4 regions of the Lysinibacillus sp. PWR01 genome follow, and region 3 is predicted to be linked to each of the others. Evidence: riboswitches for the same ligand, from Rfam matches in the RefSeq annotation. Region 3 holds a riboswitch; each other region holds the start of a gene.

Region 1 (7,810 bases), on a different contig from region 3:
AGTAAGGACAGCCCGATGAAATAACCGATGCATTTGTTGCGAGAGCCTGCTCTGTACGTGCTACGTTAATACGGTTCCCTACGTGTTCTTCCATCCACATTAAGCCACCACCAGCACCACAGCACATCGCTGTTTCACGGTTACGTTCCATTTCAACAAGCTTCACACCAGGGATGCCTCGAAGAATTTCACGTGGAGCATCATAGACATCATTGTAACGGCCTAAGTAACAAGAATCATGGAAGACAATCGTTTCATGAACCTCATAGTTTAGCGCTAGACGATTTTCTTCAATCAACTGATTTAATAATTCAGTATGATGATACACTTCGCCTTTCCAGCCAAAGTCTTGATATTCATTTTTAAAGATATTGTAGGCATGAGGGTCGATTGTCACAATTTTCTTCACTTCGTTTTTCTCAAACTCATCAATATTCGCTGTAGCTAGCTCCTGGAATAAGAATTCATTCCCTAAACGGCGAGGTGTGTCCCCAGAGTTTTTCTCTTTATTACCTAAGATTGCAAACTTCACACCAGCTTCGTTTAATAAACGACAGAATGCTAAAGCGATTTTTTGAGAGCGGTTATCGAAAGCTCCCATCGAACCAACCCAGAATAAATATTCCATTTCCTCACCAGATTTTTTCAGCTCTTTTACAGTTGGAATTTGGATTGTTGGATCTAGATCGCGCCAATTTTCTTTTTCTTTACGGTTTAAGCCCCAAGGATTACCTTGTCGCTCAATATTTGTCATAGCACGTTGCGCATCTGGATTGACTTTTCCTTCAGTCATAGTTAGATAACGACGTAGGTCAATAATTTTATCAACATGCTCATTCATTACTGGGCATTGATCTTCACAGTTACGACAAGTTGTACAAGCCCAAATCTCTTCTTCTGTAATGACTTCGCCTATTAAAGATGGACTGTAGATATCTTCAATTACAGCACCTTCAGCACCAGCTGCCATTGCAAGCTGATTACCCTTTGTATTGGCAAAGAATTGATAAGGCACCCACGGTTTTTGTTTTGTTACAACTGCGCCCGTAAATGTTAAATGATCACGCAATTTCACGATTAAATCCATTGGCGACAGCATTTTTCCTGTTCCTGTTGCTGGACACATGTTTGTACAACGTCCACATTCTACACAAGAATATAGATCGAGCATTTGCTTTTGTGTGAAGTCCTGTATGCGTCCCACTCCAATAGAAGGCATATCCTCTTCACTTTCAGCATTTTCCCCTGCTTCTTCTAAGGCCTCGAAATCGATTGGTGTTAATGTACCCGTACGATCTAAACGATTCATGTAAACATTAAGTGGACTGACGATTAAATGGAAATGTTTAGATTGCGGTACGTAAACAAGGAATGTTAATAGAATTAAAAGGTGTGCCCACCACATTACATAAAATACGCCAGCAGCTACTGATGTAGGTAGGAAGCCAAAAATAGCAGCAATGCTTGAAGCAACTGGCTCCGTATAGGTTAATCCCTCACCATGCCAAATTAATCCCATACCATTAGCAATTAATGTAGATACCATTAACCCACCAATGAAAATTAATACAAGACCATTTTTCCATCCTCGTTTTAGACGCACTAGTTTTTCAACATAGCGGCGGTAAAATGCCCACACTACCGCAATTAAAATCATTAAAACTACAAGCTCTTGGAAGAATGTAAAGACACCATAGAAAATGCCTAGTGGCAGATGTGATTCTGGTGCTAGTCCTTTCCAGATTAAATCAATTGCTCCTAACTGCACCATCAAAAATCCATAGAAAAACATAACGTGAATTAAACCACTCTTTGGATCCTTTAATAGCTTATTTTGACCAAATACATTGACCATAATATAACGAAGTCGTTCTTTAACACTTTCATCAAACTCAACCTTTTTCCCCAATTGCACATACTTATAGCGTGTTTTCAACAGGTAGAAGAACAATCCTACTGCATAAAGCACAACCACGACTGTTAAGACAATGTTAGCAATTAATAATGGACTCATGGTTGGTCCCCCCTTTAGTTTGTCGTAATTTTCTCTCTTTGTGACGAATTTGCTAGTTCATACAGAAATGTACTTCACTTTATCATTATATTCCTATTCTAATAAATGAGTGAGCATTCAGTCAACATAAAACGGAAATATTTCTGATAATTTTATATTCTTACATTTTACAAGAAAAAAAGCCACCCTGAATTTTTCCAAGGTAGCATTTTTTTACTTTCCTTATCAATTATACCTTACCGAATGTTACATATTCAGTAGACGTTTGAACATTTGCTGAAGAAAGCAAACAAACCTCTATCCCCTATAGAGGAAGGAGGCTTTAGTATCCGACGTTTTATTATGTCTACAAAAACATTTACTAAATCAAACTTTTATTTTTTAAAAACATTCCCGCTACGAATATACTCAACATCCGCTACATTTAATCGTGCATTTACAACACGTGCAGCTGCAAATAAATAATCTGATAATCGATTTAAATATTTTTGTACAACCTTTGGCACATCTTCAACCTCTTTCATTAGCGTCACCATTTCACGCTCTGCTCGACGTGCAACTGTGCGCGCAATGTGTAAAGTTGCAGCTGCTGGTGCGCCTCCTGGTAAAATAAAACGTTGTAATGGTGGCGCTTCGTCTGATAAAGCATCTATACGAGTTTCAAGTACTTCAATCGGTTGCTCTGTTAACTTATATTGGCGTTCTTTCATCACATTGGCAAGGTCTCCACCAGCATCGAACAGCTCATGCTGAATTGTCTCTAGGTCTGTTAAAATATCCTTGAAAAGCGCTTGATCTAATTCACTTACAGCCTTCCCAATAAAGGAATTTAATTCATCAATTGCCCCATATGTTTCAACACGTAAACTATCTTTATCAACACGTCCTCCAATAAGACTTGTTTTCCCCGTATCGCCTGTTTTCGTGTAAAGCTTCATTTCTCTCATCTCCTAAAATTCATTTTTATAATTCCTAATTGCCTGAACTGTTGTTTCATAGACACCCTTTGCAATCACTTTACCAACGTCCGTAATGGGGCCACCATACAGCATTTCTTCCCCTTTTTGAGTCGCTGCAATTAACAAACTATCTGTAGCAGTACCTGTCGCAATAGTCCCACTCCGCTCATCACGAATATTTTCTGATTGCAACGCCTTGGTTTTTGCCTCAGTTGCTGTCATCAATGCCTGAAAAAATGCCTCTTCGGATAAACAACCATTAATAATAACCCATGTATTAATAGTACCAATATATGGCTCATCTTGTCTTTCGTGAACACGAGAGACATCAACTGCATTGCCTACGCCAGCTGTTACAGCTACGATTATACTGCCAAAAGGTGCTGAAAATTCATTAATTGCCACTAGAGCTGTTGGCACTGCTGTTAACATCACAACAGTATTTGTAGGAGAAAAATTCTCCCTTTGCAAAAATTCACTAACTTCTCTTTTTACATCACTGATGACATAATCACCAGGAACTGAACGATTTAATAAGCAATTATGCCAACCAATACCCGGGTTATGAACGGCAGAGGATACGGTCTTCAAAGGAAGCTCTGATGTAAGTTGAATATAGTGTTCCGTTATCATAAAATGCTCTTTTTTAATGACAGCTCGCTGTTGGTAGTCAGTTGCTGCAGGCATCATTGTAATTTGCGGTTTTGGTATTTCAGGGTGTGCATATGTAGTCACCCGTGCTTGATAAACTTCTTCAATTTGGGAGGCAATTAATACTTCATGTGGTGCCCCAAGTGCTCTCACTTGCCCACTCTCCATGAGTAACAATTCATCGCAATAAAGCGAGGCTAGATTCATATCGTGTAGTACCATAACAACCGTTAAACCACATTCCATCGCTTCCTTCCGAACCATGTCTAAAATTTGACGTTGGTGTGCAATGTCTAAATGATTAGTTGGCTCATCCAGTAATAGAATTTCTGCTGTTTGAGCTAAGGCCTGTGCTACAAACACTCTTTGTTGTTCACCGCCAGATAAAAATTCCATAGGCGTATGCTCATATCGCTTTACACCTGTTTGAAGCATGGCATGTTGAACAGCCTGCTCATCTTGTGCAGACCAACTTGAGAAAAAGCCTGTTTGATGCGGGTAGCGCCCTAGTGAAACTGCCTCTCTCACACTATTCGAGAAAGCATTTGCATGAAGCTGTGGTAATACAGCCATCTTTTTCGCCAAAGCACGAGCATTATAAGAAAGAATATTTTGTCCATCAATCGAAATAGTTCCAGCAGTAGCTGGTAAAATACCACTCATTACTTTTAATAATGTGGATTTCCCGCTACCATTCGGCCCTAGAATACCAAGAATTTTCCCTTTTTCAACAGTAAAACTAATGTCCTTGACGATTGGTACATCTTCATAGCCACCTGATAGATATTCAACAACAATCATGCCCGTACCCCCTTGCTTCTTCGCTGCTTATAAAAAATAAAGGAGAAAACTGGTGCTCCAATAAAAGCCGTAATAACACCAATTGGTAGCTCTCTTGGCACAATGATTGTCCGTGCTACTAAGTCGCAAATAATGAGTAATGTTGCACCATTGAAAAAAGATAATGGTAATAAGTGGCGATGATCAGAACCCCAAATCATCCTTGTCATATGCGGCACCACTAATCCTACAAAGCCAATTGTGCCAGAAACCGCTACAGCTGCTCCGGTTAGCATGGAGCCACCTGCTAATATCAAATATTTACTACGCTTCACATTAACACCTAAATGTTTTGCTCGCTCTTCACCATACAACAAAACATTTAGCTCTCGTCTTTGCGTCCATAGCATAATTGAACCTACAATAACAAATGGAATGATCATTTGGACATATGGCCAACCACGCATCGATACAGAACCAAGTAACCACCCTATTACCTGACGTAATTCTTCACCAGATAAAGCAATCATTAATGAAATAAGGGAACCTAAAAATGAACTAAAAATAACACCTGTTAATATCAATGTTTCCATTTTCAATGAACGGTCTACGAGTCTAGCAAAGCTCATGACAACTACCATCGTGATGATAGCACCGATCATACTGAAGGTTGGTAGAGCATACAAACCGACGACAGGGATAGAAATACTGAAAAAGATTGTTATAACAGCACCAACAGAAGCCCCTGATGAAACCCCTAGTGTGTATGGATCTGCTAATGGGTTTTTTAATAAACCTTGGAATGCGGCTCCAGCAATAGCTAGAGATGCCCCCACTAGTCCTGCTAACAACACGCGAGGCAAGCGAATTTTCCAAAGGATATTGGCGGCTGTTTCATCAGCCGCCTTATTCCACAATACTTCTAATGGAATATGAACTGAGCCTATCGCTACGCCACACCAGATGCTAATAAGAAGAAGCGTACATGTTAGTGCATAGGCTAGTGCTATTTTTTTCACTTAAATACCTCAGGATAGATCGCTTTTGCTAATTCTTCTAGACCTTCTGCTAAACGTGGTCCTTGACGACTCGTTGTACTTTCATCTACCTGTACAATCGCATTATTTTTTACGGCATTAATAGTATCAAAGCCCGCACGTTTTGGTATTTTCGTTAAAATATCTGGTACATAATGATATGTCACCACAATGACATCTGGATTTTTTGCGATAATTTGTTCTGCATCAATTTTATACCAATTATCACCATCTACAGCTACATTCTCTGCATTGATCATTTCAAGCATTGCGTTCATAAATGTGCCATTGCCAGCTGTATAAATATCTGGCTCATCCGATGCTTCGACTAACACTTTTTTTGGTTCAACATCCTTGACTTTAGTCAAAACTTCTTCTACTTTGGCCTTCATATTAGCAACAATTTTTTCAGCCTCTGGTAATTTCCCTGTAGCACGACCAAGTTGCTCAATTGTCGTATATGTTTCATTAAAGTCTTGTGCATTTCTTACTACAAACACTTTCAAACCTGCTGATTCAAGCTGTGCAATAGCCTCTTCTGATAGAGACATGCTAGATTCGTGTGAAAAAACGATATCTGGTTTTAAGGCAATAATTTTTTCAATATCGTATTCCATTCCGCCAACCTTATCTTTCTCAGTTGCCTCTGGTGGATAATCGTCGTTGTCAGTAACACCAACTATTTCATCATTTAAACCAAGTCCAAAAAGGATTTCAGTGTTACTTGGAATAAGTGAAACAATTTTCTCAGGAGGTGCTTCAAGAGTAATGTCCTTGCCAAGGGCATCTGTTATAGTCATTGGGAATGTTGCTTCATCCTGTGCTGTTTCTTGCTGTGTTTGCTGCTCAGTAGCTGGCTTGCTAGCTTCTTGTCCACAAGCAGCTAGCAAGCCTACTGCTAAAAATGCTGATAATCCTATTTTCCAAAATTTCTTCATGTGAATCCTCCTTCGTTGATCCGTGCGACATTTCACTTTATTCTGCATCAAAATAAAACCCCTCATCTGAATGATGAGGGGGCAAAATCGCACCAAAAAAACTGATACAAAATCCACCACCCTATCCTCGTAGGTTGTCATGTCTGTTATAAAGGCAGGTCTCCTGGCTTGTGCTCCTTGCGATTTTTCAAGCCTTCCCGAAATCTTCAGTGGCATCATTTGAAAAAAACTCACACTTACAGTGGCGGGACCGCATCGGAATTACACCGATTTCCCTTTTCACTTTACTTAAGTAAAGAACCTTTACAATATTCAGTTGATTTCATTATACATGAAAATGAAAGAAGTCGCCTCCATTCAAGACGACTCCCAAGCTATTATACAATTTCAGAAAAATATTGAACTGTCTTCATTCGAGCACCCATTTCTCTTAATGACCACGTCTGCTCTAAATAAACGTCCGCTAGTTTTTCATATTTCCCACCAAATTTATGTGCCCATTCAACTGCTACGACACTTTCATAAAGATGAGCCATTTTTTTCGCCATATCTTTTGCTTCAAATGTTTTCGTTGCCGCGTCTAAAGCGCTAAAAATTTGTAGTTTCACAGCCATATTCGCCAATTGTTCTTTAACGATTTGTACTAACGAGCTGTTAGCTAATTTTTCTAAGCGTTCCTCCATCTCCTGTACAAACAGTTCATGTGCATGAAACTTATCTACTAACCGAATGAGTTCTAAGGCCAAAATATTAGCCGTCCCCTCCCACACCGTCAACACTTGTGCGTCTCTTAATAAGCGGGGCGTTACAAAGTCTTCGATATAGCCATTACCTCCGTGTAATTCAATTGCCTCACTAGCATAATGAACGGCTTGCTCTGCTGTTTCCTTTTTCATAATGGCAATATATAAACGATTCATAATAAGGTCTTGCTGTGTTCCCTGTCCACTCGTCACTTTATCGTATAATTGAATAAGATCAAAAACTGTCGCTACTTCCACATGCAACTTAGCCGCAAATTTACCTAAAGTATCCTGAACCATAGGGTATTGTGTTAAAGGCTTGCCAAATGCATAACGATTGGTTACGTAATGTTTTGCCTCTAAAAAGCCACGACGCATAATGCCAATTGAAGCTACTGCATTACAAATTCTTGAGAGATTTAGTGCTTCTAGCATGTAATAAATCCCTTTATTTTGCTCCCCTACAACATAGGCAAGTGCACCATCAAATTCTACCTCACCTGAAGGAACTGCTCGAACGCCTAACTTATCTTTCAGTCGGCGAATACGAAGATGATTGGCTGTTCCATCTTCTTTGTGCCAAGGAACTGCAAACAACGTTAAGCCTTTGGAACCTGCTGGCGCATCTTCTAGTCGTGCCAACACCATCGCTACTCCACACATGCCCGCATTAGATGCGAAGTATTTT
Region 2 (7,810 bases), on a different contig from region 3:
GCTGATGACTACATATTAAAGCCTTTTGATGAGGAAGAGCTGTTAGCACGAATACATGCTGTATTAAGAAGATCGAAATCAGAAGAAAAAGTAATTAACTTTGAAGGGCTTTGTTTAGATAGAGAGTCCTTTGAAGTATATTTTCAACATAAGGCAATTCCATTAACACCAAAGGAATTTGCCATGCTTGCCCTATTTTTAGATCATCAAAATAGAGCATTTTCTAGAGAACACCTTATCCATACAGTTTGGGGATATAATGTGACGATTGAAGATCGTACCATTGATTCACATGTGCGTAATTTAAGAGAAAAATTAAGAAAAAGTGGTTTCCCTGCAGATGATTACTTGCAAACTGTTTGGGGCATCGGCTATAAATGGCATAAGTCTGCAAATAGAAAGCCAATGGAGCATAAGAGCTAAAAATAACCTCTACCAGAATTGAAGGTAGAGGTTATTTCTATTATTTTGGGCTAAGCTCTTCTTCTGTTACCCATTTATGATTTTTTACAGCTTCACCACTTGCAGTGGAAGTATAATCAACCATATATACAGTTGTTTGCACAGCCTCATCAATAAGGACAGTCGCATTTTCCATACCTTCCATATGTGCTGCATCCGTTTTTACTTCTGTTCCAGGAGCCAGTGGTGCTTCTTGTGGGTCAATCAATTCTTCATGAATCACCCACTTATGCTTTTCTATACGCTTTCCACCAGATGTGGGCTCATAGGAAATAACATAGGCAGTCGTATTATAGGCACCTACTATTGTTGCTTCGGCTCCTTTCATACCGTCCATATGTCCATCTGTAATAATGGCTGTACTCCCCACAGGAAATTTCGGGTTTTCAGCTTTTTTTAAGGTTGCCGGTATTTCGCCAGAACTTGAATGGTTCATCGTAGAATGATCGATTTCTTCAGAAGTATCCACAGAAGTGGATGCAGGCTTTGTTTGATCCTCTGTACAAGCCGATAAACTAATTAAAGCGACTACTGATAATAGTCCGATTGACCATCTTCTATTGAATGTCATGTGATATCCTCCTCACTATTTGCCCTTACTGTAGCAAATAAATGTGCAGAAATGATGGACATGACCTATGAATAAATTTTCCTCTAGTCTGACACGAAAGAAGTGAAGAGATATGTTATTGAATGGGCATGATTTTCAATGTTTTTTGTAATCTATACGCGAAGATACCAGCAAAAATGGCTAAAATAATATCTTTTGGTAGTGGAGGCATCATCCAAAGCCAAGCTAGCTTATAAGAAAAATTCTCTGGCGCACTTGCCCAAAGCTTGTATGCAAAAAACATCCAATTTGTTCCTATCAAATAATTTATAGCCGTTGCTACTAAAGCAGCTACGATAAAGCTTTTCTTTGTCCCGCTTCGTTCCACGATCCACCCTGCAACAAATGCCGCTAAAATAAATGTAATAATAAACCCAAAGGTAGGACTTAAAATTTGACCAATTCCACCACCAAAGCGAGCAAAGACAGGTGCTCCTGCCAATCCCACACACATATAAATTGTACAGGCGAGCGCACCTTTTCTACTACCAAGAATAAGCCCTGCTAAAATCGCAAAAAAAGTTTGAAGCGTAATGGGTACACCACCAACTACCATAAAGGGTGCAAAGGAAGTGATATTAGCACCCACCATCATTAGCGTTGAAAATAATCCAATATAGGTAATGTCGACAGTTCTTAATTTATGATGACTATGTTGTGTAACAGTTGCCATGATTTCACCTCGTTTTAAAAGTTATTACAGCTAGTGTAAAAAACGAAAGTATTTGTGTCAACATTATTATTAAAATTAGTTAACTCAAATGCTAGATGCATTTCCATGTAGACTAACTATCTATAAAAATGTATGATAGAATCGTCACAATTTTATAACTTCAAATACTATTGGTGTGATATTTTTGAATGTCACTTAAAAGGGAAGTCGGTGGAAGTCCGATGCTGTCCCGCAACTGTAACGAGGAATCCTATAATATTATTTGCCACTGTGTAAGAATGGGAAGGCAATTATAGGATGTTGAATCGAAGCCAGGAGACCTGCCAGTTAGTAATACCTGTAATGCCCACGAGGATGCAAGCAATTACGGACAATAGCTGGATATTTTCTGACTTTGTTTAATCTAGGGTATTTCTATGTGTATTTTCGCATGGAATACCTTTTTTTATTGCTTCATTCATCAATATTCAGTAGGAGTTTAAAACAGATGAATAAAAAATTTATGTTATTTTCCTTTGTACTTTTCATGGTATTAATTGTTTCAATGACATTTGCTGTAATGGTTGGCTCTGTTTCAGTTACACCATTATATGTATGGAAAGTTATTCTTTCTAAAATTCCTTTTATACAAAATGCTATCGAACAAGATTGGAGTCGCTCACAGGAAATCATCATTTGGCAAATAAGAGCACCTCGTGTTTTGCTAGCTGCTATTGTTGGAGCGGGGTTAGCCATTGCGGGGGCAGCGATTCAGGCGCTTGTACGAAATTCCATTGCTGACCCGTATATTCTAGGAATTTCTTCAGGGGCAGCTGTCGGAGCTACTTCTGTAATTATTTTAGGGGCCTTTTCATTTTTAGGGATTTACGCTCTGTCAGTATCCGCATTTCTTGGGTCATTACTTGCCATTGCACTTGTTTTTTTCTTATCACGTGTTGGTGGACGTGTCTCTATTTTCCGCTTGCTATTGGCAGGTATGGCTGTGTCCTTTATCTTAACGGCTATCTCTAACTTTATTTTAATGATGTCAAAACAAGAAGGGGCTTTAAAGGCTGTTATGTTTTGGATGCTAGGTAGTTTAGCTGGAGCTAAATGGAATAATATTGTGATTCCAGCTTTCGTATTCTTCGTTGTATTTGGGCTACTGTGGCTACACTATCGCAATTTAAATTTATTATTACTGGGGGAAGAGGCGGCAGTGACATTAGGCGTGAATCTTCAGCAATTTCGTATCCAGCTAATATTACTCGTTTCTCTGTTAACAGGTGTGCTTGTCGCAGTTAGTGGTTCTATCGGATTTGTGGGATTAATTATTCCCCATATTGTGCGATTAATTGTGGGCTCAAACTATAAATATGTAATACCTATTAGTGCTTTAATAGGTGGAATATTTTTAGTATGGGCAGATGCCTTTGCTCGAATCATCATCGCTCCTCAGGAAATGCCAATTGGTATTATTACAGCTTTTTGTGGAGGACCATTTTTCATTTGGCTACTCCGACGTAACAACTATTCTTTCGGTGAAGGAGATTAATTTCCATGACATTAGAAGCGAAACAAGTATCATTCTCCATTTACGATCAGCGTATACTACATGATGTAAGTATTCAAATAAAAGAAAAGCAATTTGTTGGATTAATTGGCCCTAATGGAAGCGGAAAATCAACATTGTTAAAAAATATGTATCGTCTCCTAAAACCTGAAAGCGGTACGGTATTATTAAATGAGCAGGATATTTTAAAGCAAACAAGTAAAGCAATTGCGAAAAATTTGGCCGTTGTTAGCCAAGAAACACCCGTTTTATTTGATTTCACTGTGCATGATTTAGTCAGTATGGGGAGAACGCCACATAAAAAGCTATTAGAGCTTGATCAAGAGCAAGATTTCCAAATTGTTAAAGATGCTCTTAGACAAACGGGTATATCTCATTTAGAGAAGCGAAGCTTTAGCTCTCTTTCAGGAGGCGAGAAAAAGCGCGTAATGGTTGCACGAGCACTCGCTCAACAAGCACAGGTACTAATATTAGATGAGCCGACGAATCATTTAGATATTCAACATCAACTTCAACTCATGGATTTAATTCAGACCTTACACTTAACCGTAGTGGCAGCTTTGCATGACTTGAATATCGCTGCTATGTACTGCGATCAAATTTACGTTTTACAGCAAGGGCGGATCGTTTGTCATGGTACACCAGAGGAAGTGCTGACGCCAGCGTTGTTGCAAGATGTATTTGGTGTTTTTGCCGATATTCAAACACATTCACTGACAGGTAAGCCTTATCTCACATATGTCCCTGACCAATTTGCGAAGAAGGTCAGCCAAGTTTAGGAAAGCAAGATCTTCTATTTAAATACATATAACATCCTTTATAGGGAGTGACTGTATGCAAATAGCCTTTACGAAAATGCATGGTATTGGCAACAGCTATATCTATCTTGATCTTTTTCAATATGATTACAAGGAAGATATCTTTTTTGAATTGGCTCAGAAAATGGCCAATGTTCATACAGGTATTGGCTCAGATGGATTAATTATTATCCAACCATCCAAAATGGCTGACTGTGGTATGCGTATTTTTAATAAAGATGGCTCTGAGGGGACAAATTGCGGTAATGGTCTTCGCTGTGTTGCTAAGTATATCTTTGACCGTCATATTATGCGAAAAGAGCTAATTACGATTGAAACGAAATCCGGAATTATGCTGGCACAGGTAGTGGTTCAAAACAATAGTGTGATAGAAGTGATTGTCGATATGGGCAAACCTCTCTTATTGCGCAAAGACATTCCGATGCTAGGAAACCCAAATGAACATGTCATTAATGAGGTATTTCCGTTACCCCAACATTCTCTTTTGGTAACAGCGTTGTTTTTGGGGAATCCAAATGCCGTCATTTTTGTGAATGCTATAGAACAGGCACCACTAAAAACATTAGGGGGGATTATAGCAAATGATGTGAGATTTCCTCATCATAGCAATGTTGAATTCGTAGAGGTCGTTCATGCGAAAGCATTAAAATGCCGAGTTTGGGAGCGAGGTTCAGGTATAACAGAGGCATGTGGGACAGGTGCTTGTGCAGCGGTAGTGGCTTCTATATTAAATGGTTTTTGTCAGAAGGAAGAAGAGATAGTAGTCCAACTTAGTGGCGGTGACTTAGTCATACGATGGGCCGAAAATGACCATATCTGGATGCGTGGTCCAGCAGAGTTTATTGCGGATGGAATCTACGAATTTTTATCTTAATTACGTCAATACTTCTTCGCCATGCCATATTAAATAAAATGAATAAAGGACGCCTCCGATTTAAGAGTGGCGTCCTTTATTGTAGAAACATTAAGATACTGCTTTTAAGCCTGCTACACCTATGATAATCGCTAGGATACTAATAATACGTGATAGATTTTTGGATTCACCAAAGAAAATGATATTTACTAGCACAGCTCCAACAGTGCCAATTCCTACCCATACTACATAGGCAATACTTAACTGTAAATAGTTGAAAGATGCATATAAAAGAGCAAAGGACACACCAAAGCCACCAATATATAAAATAAAGTTTCGTATTGTTTTATGCTGACTATAGAAGCGTAAGCCAATTACACCTATAATTTCAGACAATGCAGCTAAAATAATAAATACCCAACCCATTATACATTCGCTCCTTTCGTTTGATCTTGCTCTTTAGAGGAATTATCCGCTAATTTTAGACCAATCACACCTAATATTAAAATAAACATAAACAGTCCTTTAATGGCATTAAACTCTCCTTCGAAAATGAAAATATCCATTAATGTAGTACCGATTGCACCTGCTCCGGCGAAAATAGCATAGACTGTTCCAGTAGGTAAGCTCTCACAAGCCTTCGATAAGAAGTGAAAATCTATAGCAATGATTGTCACAATAATTATCCAGTGCCACCATGAGCTTGCAACATTAAAGCCAAATACCCAAAGCAATTCAAATAAACTTGTTAATACGACGTACATCCATTCTTTTTTCATTATTAAAATCCTTTCATGGGATAAGATTAAATGACTGACGTTCAGTCATTTTTAGAGTAAAAGAGAACGTCACTTTTATGGGTGACGTAGGCCAAGTGCATGATATAGGAAATCGATAAGCTCAAGCTTGAGCAATTTCATTGTTTCATCCTTGCTATCATCAAATAAATAAATTTGTTCGGCAGCAGATTCAATTAGACCAATCATCAGTTTAGCTGAACGAGTTGGATCAATAGAATCACGTATCATTCCTTGTTGCTGGCCAGATAATAAGAAATGACTCATCCAGTCATAATAGGGAGCATAGATACTTTCCCATTCTTTTAAATGCTCTGTTTGTGCAATACCCGCATAAATAAGTGCAACGATATCGCCATATTCTTTCGTTATTAAGAAAACCATTTCCACAACCTCTTCAAGTTGCTGTTCAAAAGGCTTATGACTTGAAATACCTTCGTCTAAGGTAGCTATAATTCTTTCTACCATATTTTTTGCAATAGCAGGCATAACAGAAAGGCGTGATGGGAAATAAAGATAAAATGTTCCTTGAGCGATCCCAGCAGCTTTAACGATATCTGAAACCTTTGTTTTTTCTATTCCTTTTTCACGAAAAACCTCAATGGCAGCTTGAATAATTTTTTCTTCCTTTGACATGCAATCCCTCACTTTTGCCTTACTTATTTAGTATGTTACAGAATAAGAAAACCAATGTCAATAAAAAAATGACTGATAATCAGTCATTTTTTGTTCAATGTTCGTTTGAAACGCCATTAGACAATCAGACACAATTATGCGGAGCAGGAGTATATTTTCTATATTTCGGGGAATTTTATGATTGAAAGGATTGATGATCATGAAAGAAATTAAGTTTGCACAATTAGACCCGCAGCAACTCGAAAAAATTAATGAGCTTGAAAAAAAGATTGGTGTGACATTAGTTGCCTATGATGCTTCCTCCACACCATCACATGGTTCTGGCGCTTTTGAGGCAAATAATAGCACTACTCAAAATCATCCATCATAATAAAGTGAGAAATGCCTTGCAGTAATGTAAGGTATTTTCATTTTATAGACGTACTAAAAGGAGTGATTGGATTGAAAGAATTCTATGCGGATTTACATATTCATATTGGACGTACTTCTAGTGGTCGAGCAGTGAAAATTACTGGCAGTAAAACGTTAACATTAGCACGAATTTTAGAGACGGCTAGTGCGAGAAAAGGATTAGATATTATTGGGATCATTGATTGTCACTCCCCAGACGTAATTGAAGAAATGATGGAGATGATTGCACATGGTGAACTGCAAGAACTAAAAGAAGGTGGTCTACGTTTTCAAGAAACAACTTTGATTCCAGGATCGGAAATTGAAATTTATGATCAACATTGTCATGGTCCTATTCATGTGCTTGCTTACTTTCCTACACTAAAGCTTATGAAGCAGTTCTCAGACTGGATGTCACAACGTATGAAAAATATCCATTTAAGTTCACAGCGTATTTATTGTGACGGCCAGACCTTGCAGCAAAAGGTGCATGAATTGGAAGGGATTTTTATCCCTGCACATGTATTTACACCATTTAAAAGCTTGTTTGGCAAAGGGGTCCGTCGTAGTTTAACTGAAGTCTTCGATCCACACCTGATCGATGGCATTGAACTAGGTTTAAGCTCTGATACAAATATGGTAAGTCATATCAAAGAGTTACAAGCATATACATTCGTTAGCAATTCTGATGCCCATTCGCTTGGAAAACTGGCAAGAGAGTATCAGAAGTTACGATTAGCAGAAGCGAATTTTGTGGAATTAAAAATGGCCCTACATGAGCAACAAGGTCGAGCGGTAATAGCTAATTATGGCCTAAATCCTTTGCTTGGCAAATATCATCAAACAGTTTGTGCAAAATGTAGTGAACAGCTAAGTAAAGAAGCTACGGTTTGTACAGTCTGTGGAAGTACTCAAATCATCAAGGGAGTAGCTACACGTATACAGGAGTTATCTGAAGATATCCCCAATGAGCGAAATAGACCACCTTACATTCATCAGGTACCACTTGATTTCATTCC
Region 3 (7,810 bases):
CAGTTAGCCGTTGCTGTTCCAGGGGCTAAGATTATGCTACAAACTTATTTTGAAGCATTATGTGCCTATGAAACATTGATTACGCTGCCTGTTCAAGGATTTGGCCTAGACTTTGTTCATGGCTATAAAGGGAATATGGAGTCACTGCGTCAATTTGGTTTCCCGCAGGATAAAGTATTGGCAATTGGGGTTGTAAATGGCCGTGATATTTGGCGTTCAAACCTTGCAGAGGTCAACGCAACGATTCAAGCCATTGAACAGCTAAGTCAGGCCGAAGAGCTATGGATTCAACCATCAAGTAACCTACAGCATGTTCCAATCACAACCTCTCTTGAAAATGAACTTGACCCTGTTTTAAAGCAGGCTTTGGCCTTCGCAGATGAAAAAATCGTAGAAATCACGGGGCTAACTAAATTTAGACGAGATAAAGATGGTTCCTTACAACATAATTTTTCAGAAAGTATGAAGGCGATTGAGGCTCTAAAAAATCATCCAATCCGCCAAAACAAGTTGATTCATCAAGCTGTTCAAACTGTGACAACGCAAGATTTTGAACGACAAAGTGATTTTACGCAACGTCAAAATATACAACAACAGGCCTTAGCGTTACCACTGTTCCCAACGACTACAATCGGTAGCTTCCCACAATCTGATGAGGTGAAAAGAAATCGTAATGCTTGGCGAAAGAAACAACTAGCAAATGAAGACTATGAGGCATTTATAGAAGAGGAAACTAAGCGCTGGATCACTATACAAGAGGACCTAGATATCGATGTACTCGTTCATGGTGAATTTGAGCGTACAGACATGGTAGAATATTTTGGTGAAAAACTGACTGGCTTTGCCTTTACAGAAAAAGCATGGGTCGTTTCATACGGGTCACGCTGTGTGAAGCCTCCGATCATTTATGGAGATGTTGCGTGGGCCTCACCCATTACCGTAAAAGAATCAGCCTATGCTCAAAGCCTAACAAAGCGATTTGTAAAAGGCATGCTGACAGGGCCTGTGACGATATTAAATTGGTCGTTTGTACGCGATGATCTTTCCCGTCAAGATGTCGCTTATCAAATTGCATTAGCACTTCGCAAAGAGGTGGAAGCACTAGAAAACGCAGGTATTTCAATTATTCAAGTGGATGAGCCAGCACTAAGAGAAGGCTTACCGCTTCGAAAAGAAGAGTGGGGGGCTTACTTAGATTGGGCTGTCAATTCCTTCAAGCTTGCTACATCTAGTGTCAAAGATGAAACACAAATCCATACACATATGTGTTACTGCGAATTTAATGATTTCATCGAACCGATTAGCGCACTAGATGCAGATGTGATTTCCATTGAAACATCGCGAAGCCATGGGGAACTCATCACGTCACTACAAGTGCAACCCTATAAAAAAGGAATAGGTTTAGGTGTCTATGATATTCATAGCCCACGTGTACCAAGTGAGGAAGAAATGCTCACTATTATGAAAGATAGTATACAGGTTCTTGATCGCCATCAATTTTGGGTGAATCCAGATTGTGGCTTAAAGACAAGAAAAGAAACAGAAACCGTTGCAGCTTTAGCCAATATGGTTGCTGCTACTAAAACATTGCGTCAAGCCGTACAACAATCTACATCAAGATAATGAAATGATTTATTTAATCTACTACATCTACTCTCCAAAAGATAATAAAGGCCAGGGTAAGTTACCTGGTCTTTTTATGTTGTTTGGAGGAATTTATTATATTCAGAAAATAAAATTGACGTGAACATGCGAGCATGTTATGTTTATTACTAATTTCATAGCAATCATTACAAGTTTGAATGAATTCGTCTTTCATTCAATTAAAAGGAAAATGGGTGAAAATCCCATGCTGTCCCGCAGCTGTAAATGAGGAGTTTTGTTTCAAATACCACTGAGTAAGTACTTGGGAAGGTGAAGCAAAATCATGATTCATGAGCCAGAATGCCTGCTTGTAAGAAGATTCATTGATGATCTACGAAAGATAGGGAGATGGATGGAGACTTGCTCATCGTGAGTTTTTCTGTCCTTATTCTTTTTTAGAATAAGGTTTTTTTATGCCCTCTCTTCTTCAACAAGTAGATTTATTTGCACTACGAATAGAGATAGGAGACAGAAAATGAGATTGACTAAGTATTTACTTCCTTTACTGCTTGTGCTGATGTTCAGTTTACTTGCTGGCTGTACAAGCACGGATGAAGAAAAGGGGAAGACAGCGACACCACAAACAAATGAAAAAATGATAACAATTGGCTGGCCATTAGATGTCGGTCCATTGAATCCTCATACATATTTACCGAATCAAATGACTGCCCAAGCCATGGTCTATGAATCCTTGGTGGAATACAATGATGATGGCACGGTTACGCCAAAGCTAGCAGAAAGCTGGGACATCTCAGAGGACAAAACTTCGTATACTTTCCATTTAAGAAAAGATGTGAAGTATTCAGATGGAACTGCTTTTAATGCCGATAATGTCATTCGTAATTTTGATGCCGTATTAGCGAATCGAGACATGCATTCTTGGATGGGCATGGTCAACCATATGAAAGAGGTTGTAAAAATGGATGATTTTACCATTCGTCTGCAATTGGATGAACCCTATTATCCTGTCTTAAACGAACTTGCCTTTGTCAGACCTTTCCGCTTTTTAGGGGATAACGGATTCCCAGAAGGCGATACGACGCAAGATTCTATCAAGGAACCGATTGGGACAGGCCCATGGGTGTTAACTGAATACAAAAAGGACGAATATGCATTATTTAGTCGCAATGAAAACTATTGGGGAGAAAAACCACTAGTAGAACAAATAAAAGTAAAAATTATCCCTGATTCAGAATCTATTTCATTGGCATTTGAAAACGAAGAATTAGATTTAATTTATGGTCGTGGCATTATTAGTTTAGATAACTATACGTATTTAAAAGACAGTGGGAAATATAAAACAGCTACCTCTGAGCCTTTGTCTACGAAAGCACTGCTGTTCAATACACAATCTGGCCCGTTAGCTGAATTAAAGGTACGTCAAGCCATTCAATATGCTATTAATAAGGAGCAAATGGTAGACAGTATTACACATGGTACAGAAAAAGTGGCAAACACATTGTTCTGGGATGCGATTCCTTATGCCAATATAGATTTAGCGCCTATATTATACAATCCGGAAAAAGCGCAACAATTGCTAGATGAGGCAGGGTGGACGTTACAGAATGGAGAAAAAATTCGTTCGAAAAACGGACAACCACTATCATTAGATTTAATTTACATTGCATCCGATGCGATTCAAAAACCAATGGCAGAATTAATGCAAGGTGAATTAGCAAAAATTGGCGTACAGTTGAATTTAGAAGGTGCAGATGTGATGGTCGGTCTTCAAAAATTGATGGATGACCAGGTAGAGATTAATTTCTGGCGTACCAATGGACCGCCAACAGACCCTCATAGTTTTGCAAATGAATCAGCTACACCAAATGCTAGTGGTGTGTATGAGGCGAAATTAGGCTTACCAAATGCCAAAGAAATTGATACGAAAATTCACCAATTATTAGTAGGGACAGATGAAGAGGAACGCGTGCAGCTTTATACGGATATTTTAACGATGTTCCATGACCAAGCACTATTCTATCCAATATCTTACGAAACAAATAATGTGATTTATCAACCATATCTAAAGGATTTTGCCCCACGTGCATCTGAATACGATATACCTTATGCACAAATGGCTACAGAAAAATAAAAGTGGAAGAGAGAGTATGTCTAGCAAAGACAGCTCTCTCTTTATCATAGGATTGAGTAGGAAGTGACAGCATGTATGAGTCGACATGGATGTTTTGTTTAAAAAGAATTTTGACTTTGCCCTTTGTCTTATTAGGCGTTTCCATCCTAACCTTTGTATTTATTCGTTTCGTTCCAGTAGAGCCTGCTGAAGTCATACTACGTTTGGCAAGAGTTGCGCCAACAGAGGAAGCCATTCAGGCATTACGTGAAGAACTAGGGACGGACAAGTCGTTTCTTCTTCAATATTTACTATGGGGAAAAGGCGTATTACAGCTAGATTTCGGCACATCTTTTGTTAGTAAATTACCCGTGGCACATGAGCTATTTGCGAAATTACCCGCAACCATTGAATTAGCGATTGCTGCGTTTGTCCTTATTTTAGGGCTAAGTATCCCATTCGGGGTGATAAGCGCATTGTATAAGCACACCATCATCGATAAAATCATTCGATTCTTTACCATCCTGAGTGTGTCGATTCCAACCTTTTGGCTAGGTTTCCTACTACTCTATTTATTTAGCTTGAAATTAGGATTCTTTCCGACAAATGGGAAGGGCACACTATCTCATTTGGTTTTACCCGCATTCACACTGGCTTTACCAACAATTGGCTTGTTCGTTCAATTTATCCGTTCAACCATCCTAGAAGAATTACAGCAGCAATATGTTCAATATGCACAGTTAAGAGGATTAAAAAGCTCTGTGATTCTTATCCGTCATGTGTTGCGAAATGCTGCTATTCCATTGACATCCCTGTTAGGCATGACCCTTGGGAATCTACTAGGTGGAGCCGTCATTGTGGAGCAGGTTTTTAGCTGGCCAGGACTCGGCAGGTACTTAATCGAATCCATTATGAACAGGGATTACCCAGTTGTACAATGCTATGTATTAATTATCGCTGTTATCTATGTGCTTGCCAATTTATGCACAGATATATTGCATCGTTTATTGGACCCTCATCTAATGATGAAGGGCAGGAGAGATTAAAAATGAACTTCGTACGAACAAAAAGTGGCAATTTGATAGGATTCATTAGTCTATCGCTCCTTGTTATCATTGGCTTGTCGGGGCTATTTGCGCCAATTTTAATGCCACATGACCCTTTAGCTGTCGATATAGCTAAGAAATTTTCGGTTCCGTCTTGGGACTATCCATTAGGTACAGATCATTTAGGAAGGTGTATCTTGTCACGCCTCCTTTTAGGTATTCGTTATTCATTAGGATCAGCGCTCGTCATTCAGCTAGTTGCCATTGTTTTAGCTATCCTACTAGGTGCTTTTGTAGCGTTAAAAAGGGGCTTAATCGATTTTCTTTTTATTCGACTATGTGATATTTTATTAGCCTTTCCAACACTGGTACTTGCATTTGGACTGTTAGGTATATTAGGCCCTAGCTTAAAAAATGTTATAATAGCACTCATTTTTACACAGCTTATTTATTATGCAAGAATGGTCCGAAGTTTGTGTATCGGTATGAATGAGAAAGACTTTGTTCAAGCTGCAAGGATTTCAGGCACTACAGGTATCCAATTAATTAGACGCCATTATATACCCAATATATTGCCATCTATTGTCACGATTGTTGCATTAGATATCGGGAAGGTGATTTTAGAAATTGCGGGCTTTTCCTTTATCGGACTTGGCGTGCAGGCACCGATTCCAGAATGGGGCATGATGATCAATGAAGGGAAGCACTACATGCGGCAGCATCCTGAATTAATGCTTTATCCTGGACTTGCCATCATCCTTGTTGTTTTATTGTTTAATCAGTTAGCAAATCGTTTAAAAAAGCTTGACTAGTAAAGGGGAAGTTATGGAGAAAGTTTTAGAAGTGAAAGACCTCACAGTCAAAATGGGGGAGAAAAATATATTAACCTCTATCAATCTGACAGCTTATAAAGGGAGAGTCTTAGGAATTATAGGGGAAAGTGGCAGTGGAAAGACCATGCTTTGCCATGCCATCATGCAAACATTACCGTCCTTAGCACAAGTCACCCAAGGTGAAGTACTCTATCAGCAAGAAAATTTATTGAACGTTTCAGCTGCTAAATTGAGAACTTATCGTGGCCGGCATCTTTCGATGATTTTGCAAAACCCATCTACTGCATTCGATCGTATTCAAACGATTGAAAGTCATTTTCGAGAAACATTAAAAGCACACTTTAAGCTGACCAAAAAGGAAATGAGACAGATTGCCCTTGATGCTCTGAATAAAGTCCATTTACCTCATCCAGAGCAGCTTTTGTCCTACTATCCTTTTCAGTTAAGTGGAGGCATGCTACAGCGCGTGATGATTGCCCTGTCATTGGCGATACAAGCCTCTCTCTACATTGCAGATGAACCTACGACTGCTCTTGATACTATCAATCAAAAACAAGTATTAACACTTTTTGATTGTATTCGCTCAGAAACAGATGCAGCCATACTCCTTGTCACGCATGATTTAGGTGTCATTGCTGAACTTGCTGACGATGTGGCTGTGATGTATCAAGGAGAAATCATTGAGCAAACGAATGTTTTTGGTTTTTTTGATGCGCCTCAGCATCCCTATACAAAGAAGCTTTTACAAGCAAGAATGCTATTTTAGAGGTGAAAAAATGACGCTGCTAGACGTGAAAAATATAGACATGCATTATGCTCAAAGACCAGCCCTATTTCAACGAGGACAAAAAATTCCTGTATTACAAAAGGTGTCATTCTCACTTCAGAAGGGCGAATGTCTGGGAATCGTCGGTCAAAGTGGTTCTGGAAAAAGCACATTAGGACGCATTATTTTAGGGATTGAACGACCAACAAACGGAGAGCTGCTCTTTCAAGGTGTCAATTTATACGAAGCACCCAGCAAAGAGAAAAAAATGATACGAAGAAATTTACAGGCTGTTTTTCAAAATAGCTATCATTCATTTAATCCAAAACAGACGATTTTCGAAATACTCGAAGAACCGTTTTTGAATTTCGAGCATTTTAGCAAAGCAGAGCGACAACAGAAAGTAAGGGAATTACTAGACTGTGTAGAGTTAGAGTGGGCAATGGCTCAAAACTATCCCTCACAGCTAAGTGGGGGACAGCAGCAACGAGTCAACATCGCTAGAGCTCTTGCATTAAAGCCGAAACTGATTGTTTTAGATGAAGCCATTAGTAGTCTTGATATGATTTTGCAAAAGACGATTATAGAACTATTACAATCACTGCAAAAAGAGCTACAGCTTGCTTATATATTCATTTCACATGATTTACAAGCCACACGTTTTATGTCAGATCGCATCCTAGTGATGCAGCATGGCCAGCTCGTGGAGGAGATTGGGAAGGATGGAGTATATCAGCATCCCGCTTCACAAGAATTATACAATGCTATTTTGCCATCACACCCGCGAGAAAGAAAAAAGAAGGATAGACCAAATTAAACAGAAACTCCATTTTGAAAAATTCAAAATGGGGTTTTCTTAATTATTAAAGCAATACAGAAATAAAATTAATAATATCAATTATAAAATTAACTTTATTTATATTTTGATTCAAATAATTAATTTTTATTATTTACTTCTTTAAATTCTTTGTTATATAATCAACTTAACTTAAAGGAAGGAGTTCACTATGGCTTATCAAGTAATCACAAATTGCCCTGTCTGCAGTAAAACTTTGAAAATTACCAAGTTACAGTGTTCTCATTGTCACACGACGATTGAAAATGAATTTGAATTATCTAAGCTCGCATCTTTATCAAACGATCAGCTTCATTTTGTGGAAGTATTTTTAACCTGTCGAGGAAACATTAAAGAGGTTGAAAAGGAACTGGGGGTTTCGTATCCAACAGTTCGAGGCAAGCTAAACGACATTATTTCATCCCTTGGCTATGCTCAAAAGAAGAAAAATGAAATAGACGAGAAAAAAATTGTAAGCATGTTGGAAAATGGCGAAATCACAACGGATGAAGCCATAAAGCTTTTAAAAGACGAATAGGGAGGAATGGACCATGAAAGAGGAAATTACAAAAGTGTTAACCATGATTCAAGAGGGGAAAATTGATGCGGATAAAG
Region 4 (7,810 bases), on a different contig from region 3:
GCAAAACGTTTTTTAAAGGATGACACTATGACACAAATAATGGCACTACAAATACAACAGCCCTTTTCTGATCAATTAAAAAAAGGCTACCCTCTTATTTCAAAGGATGCGGTCGATGCACGACGTCTACCTGCTGAGCAAGGAACACTCCTAAAGCTCATGGATCACCATAACCGTTTTATTGGAACAGGTTACTACGGAATCCAAAATAAAGGGATTGGCTGGGTGCTAACGACCGATGCGAATGAAACCATCGATAAACCTTTTTTTATGAAAAAATTCAAAAAAGCCATCGACAATCGTACTGCATTCTTCAACAATGAAAACACAACAGCTTTTCGTGTATTTAACGGTGAAGGAGATGGCATCGGCGGTCTAACGATCGACTTTTTTAACGGCTACTACATGGTGAGCTGGTATAGTGAGGGTATTTACTCATTTCGAGAAGTGGTTTATGAGGCGCTTGCTGAGACAGTGAACTACCAAGCGATTTATGAGAAAAAACGCTTTGATAGCAAAGGGCAGTATATCGAGCAGGATGATTTTGTGATGGGCACGCCAGGCGAATTTCCCATCATGGTAAAGGAAAATGGTATGACCTATGCAGTGCATTTAAACGATGGTGCCATGACAGGGATTTTCCTTGATCAACGTGAGGTGCGATTGGCTATTCGTGAGCGTTATGCGAATAATACTGACATGCTGAATACGTTCTCCTATACAGGAGCATTTTCTGTGGCAGCTGCTCTAGGAGGTGCCATCAAGACAACGAGTGTAGATGTAGCCAAGCGCAGTCTAGCCAAAACAATTGAGCAATTTAGTGTCAATCATATTGATTATGAGGCACAGGATATAAAAGTCATGGATGTCTTTCATTATTTTAAATATGCGCAGCGTCATGCTTTACAGTTTGACCTTGTCATTTTAGACCCACCTAGCTTTGCACGTACGAAGCAAATGACCTTTTCAACAGCAAAGGACTACCCTAAATTACTGAAGGACACGATTGCCATTACCGCTAAAAACGGCATCATTGTGGCTTCCACAAATAATGCTAGCTTCGGTATGAAAAAGTTCAAAGGCTTTATTGACCAAGCATTTAAAGAAACTCGTACACGCTATAAAATCGTGGAGGAATACGGTTTGCCGAAGGATTTCCGAGTACAACGTGAATACCCTGAGTTTAATTATCTGAAGGTCGTGTTCATTCAAAAAATCGACTAACCCATCGAGAATCACACCTTGTTGTGATTCTTTTTTTATGTGATGAACACAACGATATCGCGAGAAAAAAGGAGGATAATTGTGAAAAAATTTTTATTCATATTAAGTTTGTTAGTATTAGTTGCATGTTCAAATGATGAAGCTAAATATGATGGAGCGCCTTTAAAAATGGCTGTAGTTGGTACTATTCCTGAATTAAATAACGAAAAAATTCATTTCGAAACCATTTCATTAGATGAATTTAGCGAGGATACATTACATATTTCCACAAATTTTGATGCTGTTATGGTAACACCCGTGATGTTTGAAGAAGCATCAGCTGATAAATTGGTTAAAGCTTATGAAAACGCTAAAATCCCTATTGTTTTTTTTGATTCACCAAAACGTCATTTTCCATTTACAAGAGAAGGAACTACATTTGAAACGGCTCATTGGGAATCATTAAATAACGGTTCTCATACAACCATTTATTTATATGATCATGATGCAAATCGAGAAGATGTTTGGTATTTCTATACGAAAGATGAAAAAGGGTTAGATATCCTTTACAAAGAGATTTTTCAAACGATTGAAACGTTATAAACAATCATACGGGGCTTTTCTATTAAAAATAGCCTAAGAAGATATGCTCTTCTTAGGCCACCCTATTATAGATATTTCACAAACCAATCACGAATATATTCAAGTCGATTAATTCGTAATGTGGGCTTGCCGCTCCTTGATAGTTCATGATTCGCCTCAGGGAAACGAACGAATTTTGTTTCTTTTTTCCGATACTTTAAGGCGATAAATAATTGTTCTGCCTGCTCAATTGGACAACGATAGTCTTTTTCACCATGTAAAATCAATAATGGTGTCTCCACATTGTCTACATACTTCAGCGGTGAATGATGCCATAGCTTCTCTATATCATCGAGTCCTGCTTGAATTTGCCAGTCTGTAAAGTAATAGCCGATATCACTGACACCCGCAAAGCTAATCCAGTTTGAAATGGAGCGCTGCGTCACAGCCGCTTTAAAGCGATTTGTATGGCCCACAATCCAGTTGGTCATAAAACCACCATAGCTTCCACCTGTTACACCAAGACGGTCTTGGTCAATAAAATCATAGTGCTCCAAAGCGTAGTCTACCGCTGCCATTAAGTCTGCATAATCATTGCCACCGTAATCGCCACGTACTGCATCCACAAATTTTTGGCCATAGCCATGACTACCACGCGGATTAGTATAAAGCACTGCAAAGCCTTGTGCAGCAAGAATTTGAAATTCATTAAAGTAGGTGTTGCCATACATCGCATGTGGACCACCATGGATTTCAAGAATAAGAGGATACTTCTTCCCTGCTTCATAGCCAACTGGCTTCATGATCCAGCCATTGACCTTCCAGCCTTCAGCGCCTTCCAATTCAATACTTTCGGGAACAGCTAATGTTTTGGTCTTTAAAAATTCTTCATTAATTGACGTCAACTGTTCTTTGTCACCTGTTTTTAGGTTTACATAAAACAAATCGCCTGGGTTTGTCGTTGTGCTAATCGCTACAATAGCCTGATCGTTTTGCGGATCAAGTGAAAAGCCATAGACATATTGATCATCATGAATCGCTGGGTAAATTTCGCCATCTATATTTCCGAAATAAATCGCCGCATTGCCATGATCTGTGACTTGGAAGTAGAAGCTATGATTATCATTCATCCATTGCACGCGTGGTGACGCTACCCCTTGTAGGAAATCACCGATGACAAAATCACCGACAGGCGCATCGAATTCACTTGTTACACAGTTTAGCAGTTTTTGCTCCATGTCATATATCCATAGCTTCGCTTGTGTGGCATTTTCAAATTCACGCTCTCCGCCTACAAAAGAAAGGAATCGGCTATTCGGAGACCAAGCCGTTTGGTAATATGCACCAGATCCTTCTGTTAGCTTGCGGCTCTGTTTAGTTTCTAAATCCAATAAATAGATATCCACATTAAATGAGAAATCCAAATCCTCCGCTTTATCGGCTAAGTACGTAAGGTATTTGCCATCTGGCGACCATGTACCGAGATGGAAGTACTCTTTTCCCTCCGTCACTTGCTCTAGCTCTCCTGATTCCACATTGACAAGGGCAATATGAACAAACTGCTCCATATCAATAAATCCACTAGCATCCGATTTGTGCTTCATTTTCTCGATTTCTAGTGGCTTGAGTTCTTTGTCCTTTTTCTTCTCATCCTCCGCTTTATCTTGGATGGTTTCATCTTTCCCTAGGACGACTGAAAAAGCAATTTTCTTGCCACATGGGGACCAGACAGGGGATGTTGCCCCATTTTTACAATGTGTCAGCTGTTTTGCCTCTCCACCTGCTTTCGATAGCACATAAATTTGCGATTTACCTGTTCTCGTTGACAAAAACGCAACTCGGCTGCCATCTGGTGACCAAACAGGGGAACTTGTTCTATCCTCACCAAATGTCCATTGCTGTGGCGTTTTGTCCTTCAAGTTTATGTAAAATAAATTCGAGATATAGTCGTTTTTCTTCTCGTCCATACGAGTCTCTACATAAACTACCTCAGTTCCATCGGGTGATAGCTGTGGATCTGCTACTGATTTTAAGTGATAAAGATCTTCTGGTTGAATCCCTTGTTTCGATGTCATGTTCTTGCTCCTTTGTATTGTAATTTTCTGTGCCTTACTACAATACTTCGACACCCTAAGTAATATTCCTGCTATTTAATAGAATTTTTTACTAGTTCCCAATATTCTGCGGACTTTGTTCTGCGATAAAATTTATAAAAGGGTTCATTCGGGCGAGCATGCTCTTTATAAAGGCCTATCATGTGCAATAAAAAATCTTCAATGTGCTCGACACCTACCCTTTTAGCGAACAATGTGCCAGCCTGTGCCTTTGCCCCCATCGGCACAGCACCTAAATAGACATCAAAGCTTTCCTGCTGATACACGAGCCCAATATCATCATAGACTGCATTGTAGCAGGCAGATGCACAGCCATTGATATTGACACGTACTCTTGCAGGTACCTTGATCCCCTCTAAAGCATGATAAAGATGTTCAGTTATCGGAGCAGCCTCCATTTTCTCACCATCACAAAAATCGCAAGCCTTCATGGCAATAATGGAACCAGAGGGCGCAACATAAAGACCCGCTTCCTGTAAGGCTTGCACAGCTTCTGTCGCATCGCTCGTTGGAATGGATACGAGAATACTATAGGAGGCGGAATACTTAATCGCACCCTTTTCGCCAGCAATTTCGGCTATTTTTTGAAATTGCGCTGGCGTATAATGCTTATTGATAATGCCAGGGCTAACTGCTAGACGGGTAAATTCACCCTCACGGTTTAGTGTTTCAAATGTTTGATCTGGTACGTTTTTTTGAAATGCGTTCATTGATATCGCTCCTTATGAAAAAGGAGCTAGCAAAGCGCTAGCTCGAATGGTTTAAAAGTTTTCAGGATAGAAGCCCTTCGCTAAAATTTCAATGGCCTCTGCAGCACGAACCCCTTCAGACGCTGCTGAAAGTGGCAGGATGACAAAGTGATCATTCTTGACAGCTTCCATCTCCTTTAATGCTGGATCATTTTTTAAGAATTGGATCTTTTGTTCGGCCGTTGTTTCACCATAATCAATCACGACAACAACCTCTGGATTGCGGTCTACTGCATCTTCCTTCGACACAGTTGTCCAGCCTGATTCCACATCACCAAAGATATTTTGACCGCCCGCGATTGTCACTAGCTCATTCATAAAGTTTTGACCAGCTGTAAATACATCCTTTTCACCGCTATCAAACACAAGAACACGTAATTTTTCGCTATCTTTTGGTAATTTAGCTTGTACTGCCTCTACATCTTTTGTCATTTGCTCAATTAAAGCTTCGCCACGATCCTCGATACGGAAAATCTTCGCGATATTGCGAATATCAGTGAAAATATCTTCTAATGTTGGTTTTGTCATGTTAGAAGCCGTATGTAAATACGTATGAATGCCTAATTCTTCAAGCTCCTCTGGTGTGCCAACGCCCTTTTCACCAAAACCACTTTTCCAGCCTGCATATAGGAAATCTGCCTCGGCATCAATCACTTGCTCCTTCGTTGGGTATTGGTCAGAAAGCACAGGGACTTTATCGTATGCCTCTTGTAGTGGCTCATAGATTTTATCATCTAAGTAAGCCGTCCCAACCATAGAATCCTCTAAGCCAAGCGCCAGCATGATTTCTGTCACATGCTGATTTAAGCTAATCGCTTTCGTAGGTGCTTCCTTATATGTTTGGGTTGTGTCATTATTTTCAATGGTTACTTCTGTTGCTGCCTCAGATGGCTCAACCTTTTCACCTTGTGCTGCTGATTCAGTTTTGTCCTTTGCATTACAAGCCCCTAAAATAGCGACTAAGGCAATGATCATCATCAGCCATATACTTTTCCATTTCTTCATGTCCTTTTCTCCTTTGTTGTTAAAATATAGAAAGAAATCAGAGACTTCTTTGCTACCAAGGTGGTTGGAAGGGCATAAAAAAACCCTCTTGTCGCCAAGAGAGTAGCATAGTGAAAAAACGGTATCATAACCTTCATCACTATCCCCATCCTCGTGGTTCTTAGTCAAAAAACACATACTGGCAGGTATCCTGGCTTAGGTTCATCATCTATACGCCTTCCCATAGCTTTACTACAGTGGCATGCTGTATAGACTCTCCATTTACAGTTGCGGGACAGCATCGGAATTGCACCGATTTCCCTTTTAAGCAAATGACAAATGCCATTTGCACCAATACGTTCTATTATGGTCAATACTATTGATAGACTAGCGTAGTATGACGCTAATTATGCAATCATCACTATATTAGCACTATTTCGACAAAAATACGAACTATTTTACAAGAATTATATATGCGAGTATTCTGTTACAATGAAAAGATAGCAATCTATAGAAACGAGGATTTCTTATGTACAAAACAATCGGTGTACTTGCGCATGTGGATGCAGGGAAAACGACCTTCTCTGAGCAAGTGCTTTTTCATACAAATAGTATTCAAGCCCGTGGTCGAGTCGATCATCAGGATACCTTTCTTGATAATCATGAGCTAGAGCGCAGGCGTGGGATTACGATCTTTGCCGAGCAAGGTCGCATGAGCATTGGCGATGATACATACACATTGATTGATACACCAGGGCATGTCGATTTCTCCCCTGAGATGGAGCGTGCCATTCGTGTGATGGATTATGCCATTATTATCATTAGCGCTGTCGAAGGGATACAAGGCCATACTGAAACGGTGTGGCAGCTTTTACGTAAATACCATGTCCCTACCTTCTTCTTTATCAATAAAACGGATCGTGAAGGAGCAAATGTAGGAGCTGTCATGAGCCAGCTTCGTAAAGATTGCTCTCAGCATGTGTTGTTCGTCGATGAACCGCTGCGAGCAGATTATGTGTCAAATAGCATCATGGAATGGCTGGCTGAACATGATGAAGAAATGCTTGATGCCTTTTTGAGTGAGTCATTGGAACACGGACAATGTCTTGCTCAGCTACAGGCTATGATTAAAAACGAGTGTGCTTTCCCCTGCTTTACAGGCTCTGCCTTAAAGGATGAGGGCATTCAGGAATTTCTTGACCAACTTCCCCTGTTAACTGTGACCCAATTTGACCAGAATGCCCCGTTTGAGGGAGAGGTTTTTAAAATTCGTCATGATGGGCATCAGCGTTTAACCTTTATGAAGGCTGTCAAGGGCTCCTTACATGTGCGGGATGAATTTTCATTTGGTGAAGTGACGGAAAAAGTGACAGAAATTCGCCTTTATAATGGCAATCGCTTTGAGACCGTTCAACAGGTTGAAGCAGGAGAGATTTTCGCTGTGAAAGGGCTGAGTCAGGCAAACATTGGAGATCGAATCGGTACAACGACGCTAACACAGCCCTATGAGCTTGTCCCAACGCTACAGGCAAAGGTTCAATATGCGGGCGATCAGCATATCAAGGAAGTGCTACAGATTTTCCGTTTACTTGAAGCAGAAGAGCCTTCTTTACGTGTCGTTTGGCAGGAAAAGTTTCAGGAAATCCATGTCCATATTATGGGCGTCATTCAATTGGAGGTCCTGACAGAGGTATTAATGAAACGTTTTTCATTAGCCGTCTCCTTTGGCGAGCCGCAAATTTTATATATGGAGACCATTGCGACGACGGTGACAGGCTATGGCCATTTCGAGCCACTCAAGCATTATGCGGAAGTTCATTTATTAATGGAGCCAAATCCACGTGGAACCGGCAATACCTTCAGCAATGCCTGTCATGCAGATCATTTATCCGTAGGCAATCAGCGCCTTGTTGAAAAACACCTGTTTGAGCGTGATCATCATGGCTTACTTACAGGCTTCCCTGTAACAAATGTTCATTTTACACTGCTAACAGGTCGCGGGCATAATGAACATACATCGGGCGGCGATTTCCGAGAAGCTAGTTTCCGTGCGCTGCGCCAGGGACTAGAGCAAGCCCAAAATGTTCTACTTGAACCCTATTATCGTTTTAAAATGAAGGCTTCAAACGACTTTATCGGCCGCATGATGACTGACATTCAGCAAGCAGCAGGCACATT

What was found. A riboswitch is a leader RNA that binds a small molecule or an ion and turns the genes downstream of it on or off. The one in region 3 is predicted to bind cobalamin.
Region 1: linked by a shared signal. The riboswitch ahead of ACEVFT_RS18570 (ABC transporter substrate-binding protein) and the one ahead of nikA (nickel ABC transporter substrate-binding protein) in region 3 are both predicted to bind cobalamin.
Region 2: linked by a shared signal. The riboswitch ahead of ACEVFT_RS13255 (FecCD family ABC transporter permease) and the one ahead of nikA (nickel ABC transporter substrate-binding protein) in region 3 are both predicted to bind cobalamin.
Region 4: linked by a shared signal. The riboswitch ahead of ACEVFT_RS22235 (ABC transporter substrate-binding protein) and the one ahead of nikA (nickel ABC transporter substrate-binding protein) in region 3 are both predicted to bind cobalamin.

The regions. Positions count from the first base shown of each region.
Region 1 is NZ_JBHERJ010000083.1:12,172-19,981, forward strand. Features, by position in the region: gene ACEVFT_RS18550 (heterodisulfide reductase-related iron-sulfur binding cluster) at 1-2,014, opposite strand, end outside; gene ACEVFT_RS18555 (cob(I)yrinic acid a,c-diamide adenosyltransferase) at 2,389-2,952, opposite strand; gene ACEVFT_RS18560 (adenosylcobinamide amidohydrolase) at 2,965-4,425, opposite strand; gene ACEVFT_RS18565 (FecCD family ABC transporter permease) at 4,422-5,423, opposite strand; gene ACEVFT_RS18570 (ABC transporter substrate-binding protein) at 5,420-6,379, opposite strand; cobalamin riboswitch at 6,516-6,699, opposite strand; gene ACEVFT_RS18575 (acyl-CoA dehydrogenase family protein) at 6,757-7,810, opposite strand, start outside.
Region 2 is NZ_JBHERJ010000066.1:7,905-15,714, reverse strand. Features, by position in the region: gene ACEVFT_RS13270 (response regulator transcription factor) at 1-423, shown strand, start outside; gene ACEVFT_RS13265 (YdhK family protein) at 464-1,033, opposite strand; gene ACEVFT_RS13260 (biotin transporter BioY) at 1,149-1,745, opposite strand; cobalamin riboswitch at 1,900-2,087, shown strand; gene ACEVFT_RS13255 (FecCD family ABC transporter permease) at 2,233-3,279, shown strand; gene ACEVFT_RS13250 (heme ABC transporter ATP-binding protein) at 3,285-4,076, shown strand; gene dapF (diaminopimelate epimerase) at 4,132-4,989, shown strand; gene ACEVFT_RS13240 (DMT family transporter) at 5,080-5,394, opposite strand; gene ACEVFT_RS13235 (DMT family transporter) at 5,394-5,747, opposite strand; gene ACEVFT_RS13230 (TetR/AcrR family transcriptional regulator) at 5,823-6,401, opposite strand; gene ACEVFT_RS13225 (hypothetical protein) at 6,601-6,771, shown strand; gene ACEVFT_RS13220 (endonuclease Q family protein) at 6,843-7,810, shown strand, end outside.
Region 3 is NZ_JBHERJ010000073.1:184,897-192,706, reverse strand. Features, by position in the region: gene metE (5-methyltetrahydropteroyltriglutamate--homocysteine S-methyltransferase) at 1-1,623, shown strand, start outside; cobalamin riboswitch at 1,778-1,970, shown strand; gene nikA (nickel ABC transporter substrate-binding protein) at 2,120-3,736, shown strand; gene nikB (nickel ABC transporter permease) at 3,808-4,761, shown strand; gene ACEVFT_RS15665 (ABC transporter permease subunit) at 4,764-5,573, shown strand; gene ACEVFT_RS15660 (ABC transporter ATP-binding protein) at 5,587-6,360, shown strand; gene ACEVFT_RS15655 (ABC transporter ATP-binding protein) at 6,371-7,177, shown strand; gene ACEVFT_RS15650 (DUF2089 domain-containing protein) at 7,368-7,733, shown strand; gene ACEVFT_RS15645 (SHOCT-like domain-containing protein) at 7,747-7,810, shown strand, end outside.
Region 4 is NZ_JBHERJ010000096.1:25,199-33,008, forward strand. Features, by position in the region: gene ACEVFT_RS22215 (class I SAM-dependent rRNA methyltransferase) at 28-1,224, shown strand; gene ACEVFT_RS22220 (amino acid oxidase) at 1,306-1,806, shown strand; gene ACEVFT_RS22225 (S9 family peptidase) at 1,872-3,860, opposite strand; gene ACEVFT_RS22230 (precorrin-3B methylase) at 3,932-4,609, opposite strand; gene ACEVFT_RS22235 (ABC transporter substrate-binding protein) at 4,661-5,653, opposite strand; cobalamin riboswitch at 5,817-6,003, opposite strand; gene ACEVFT_RS22240 (GTP-binding protein) at 6,162-7,810, shown strand, end outside.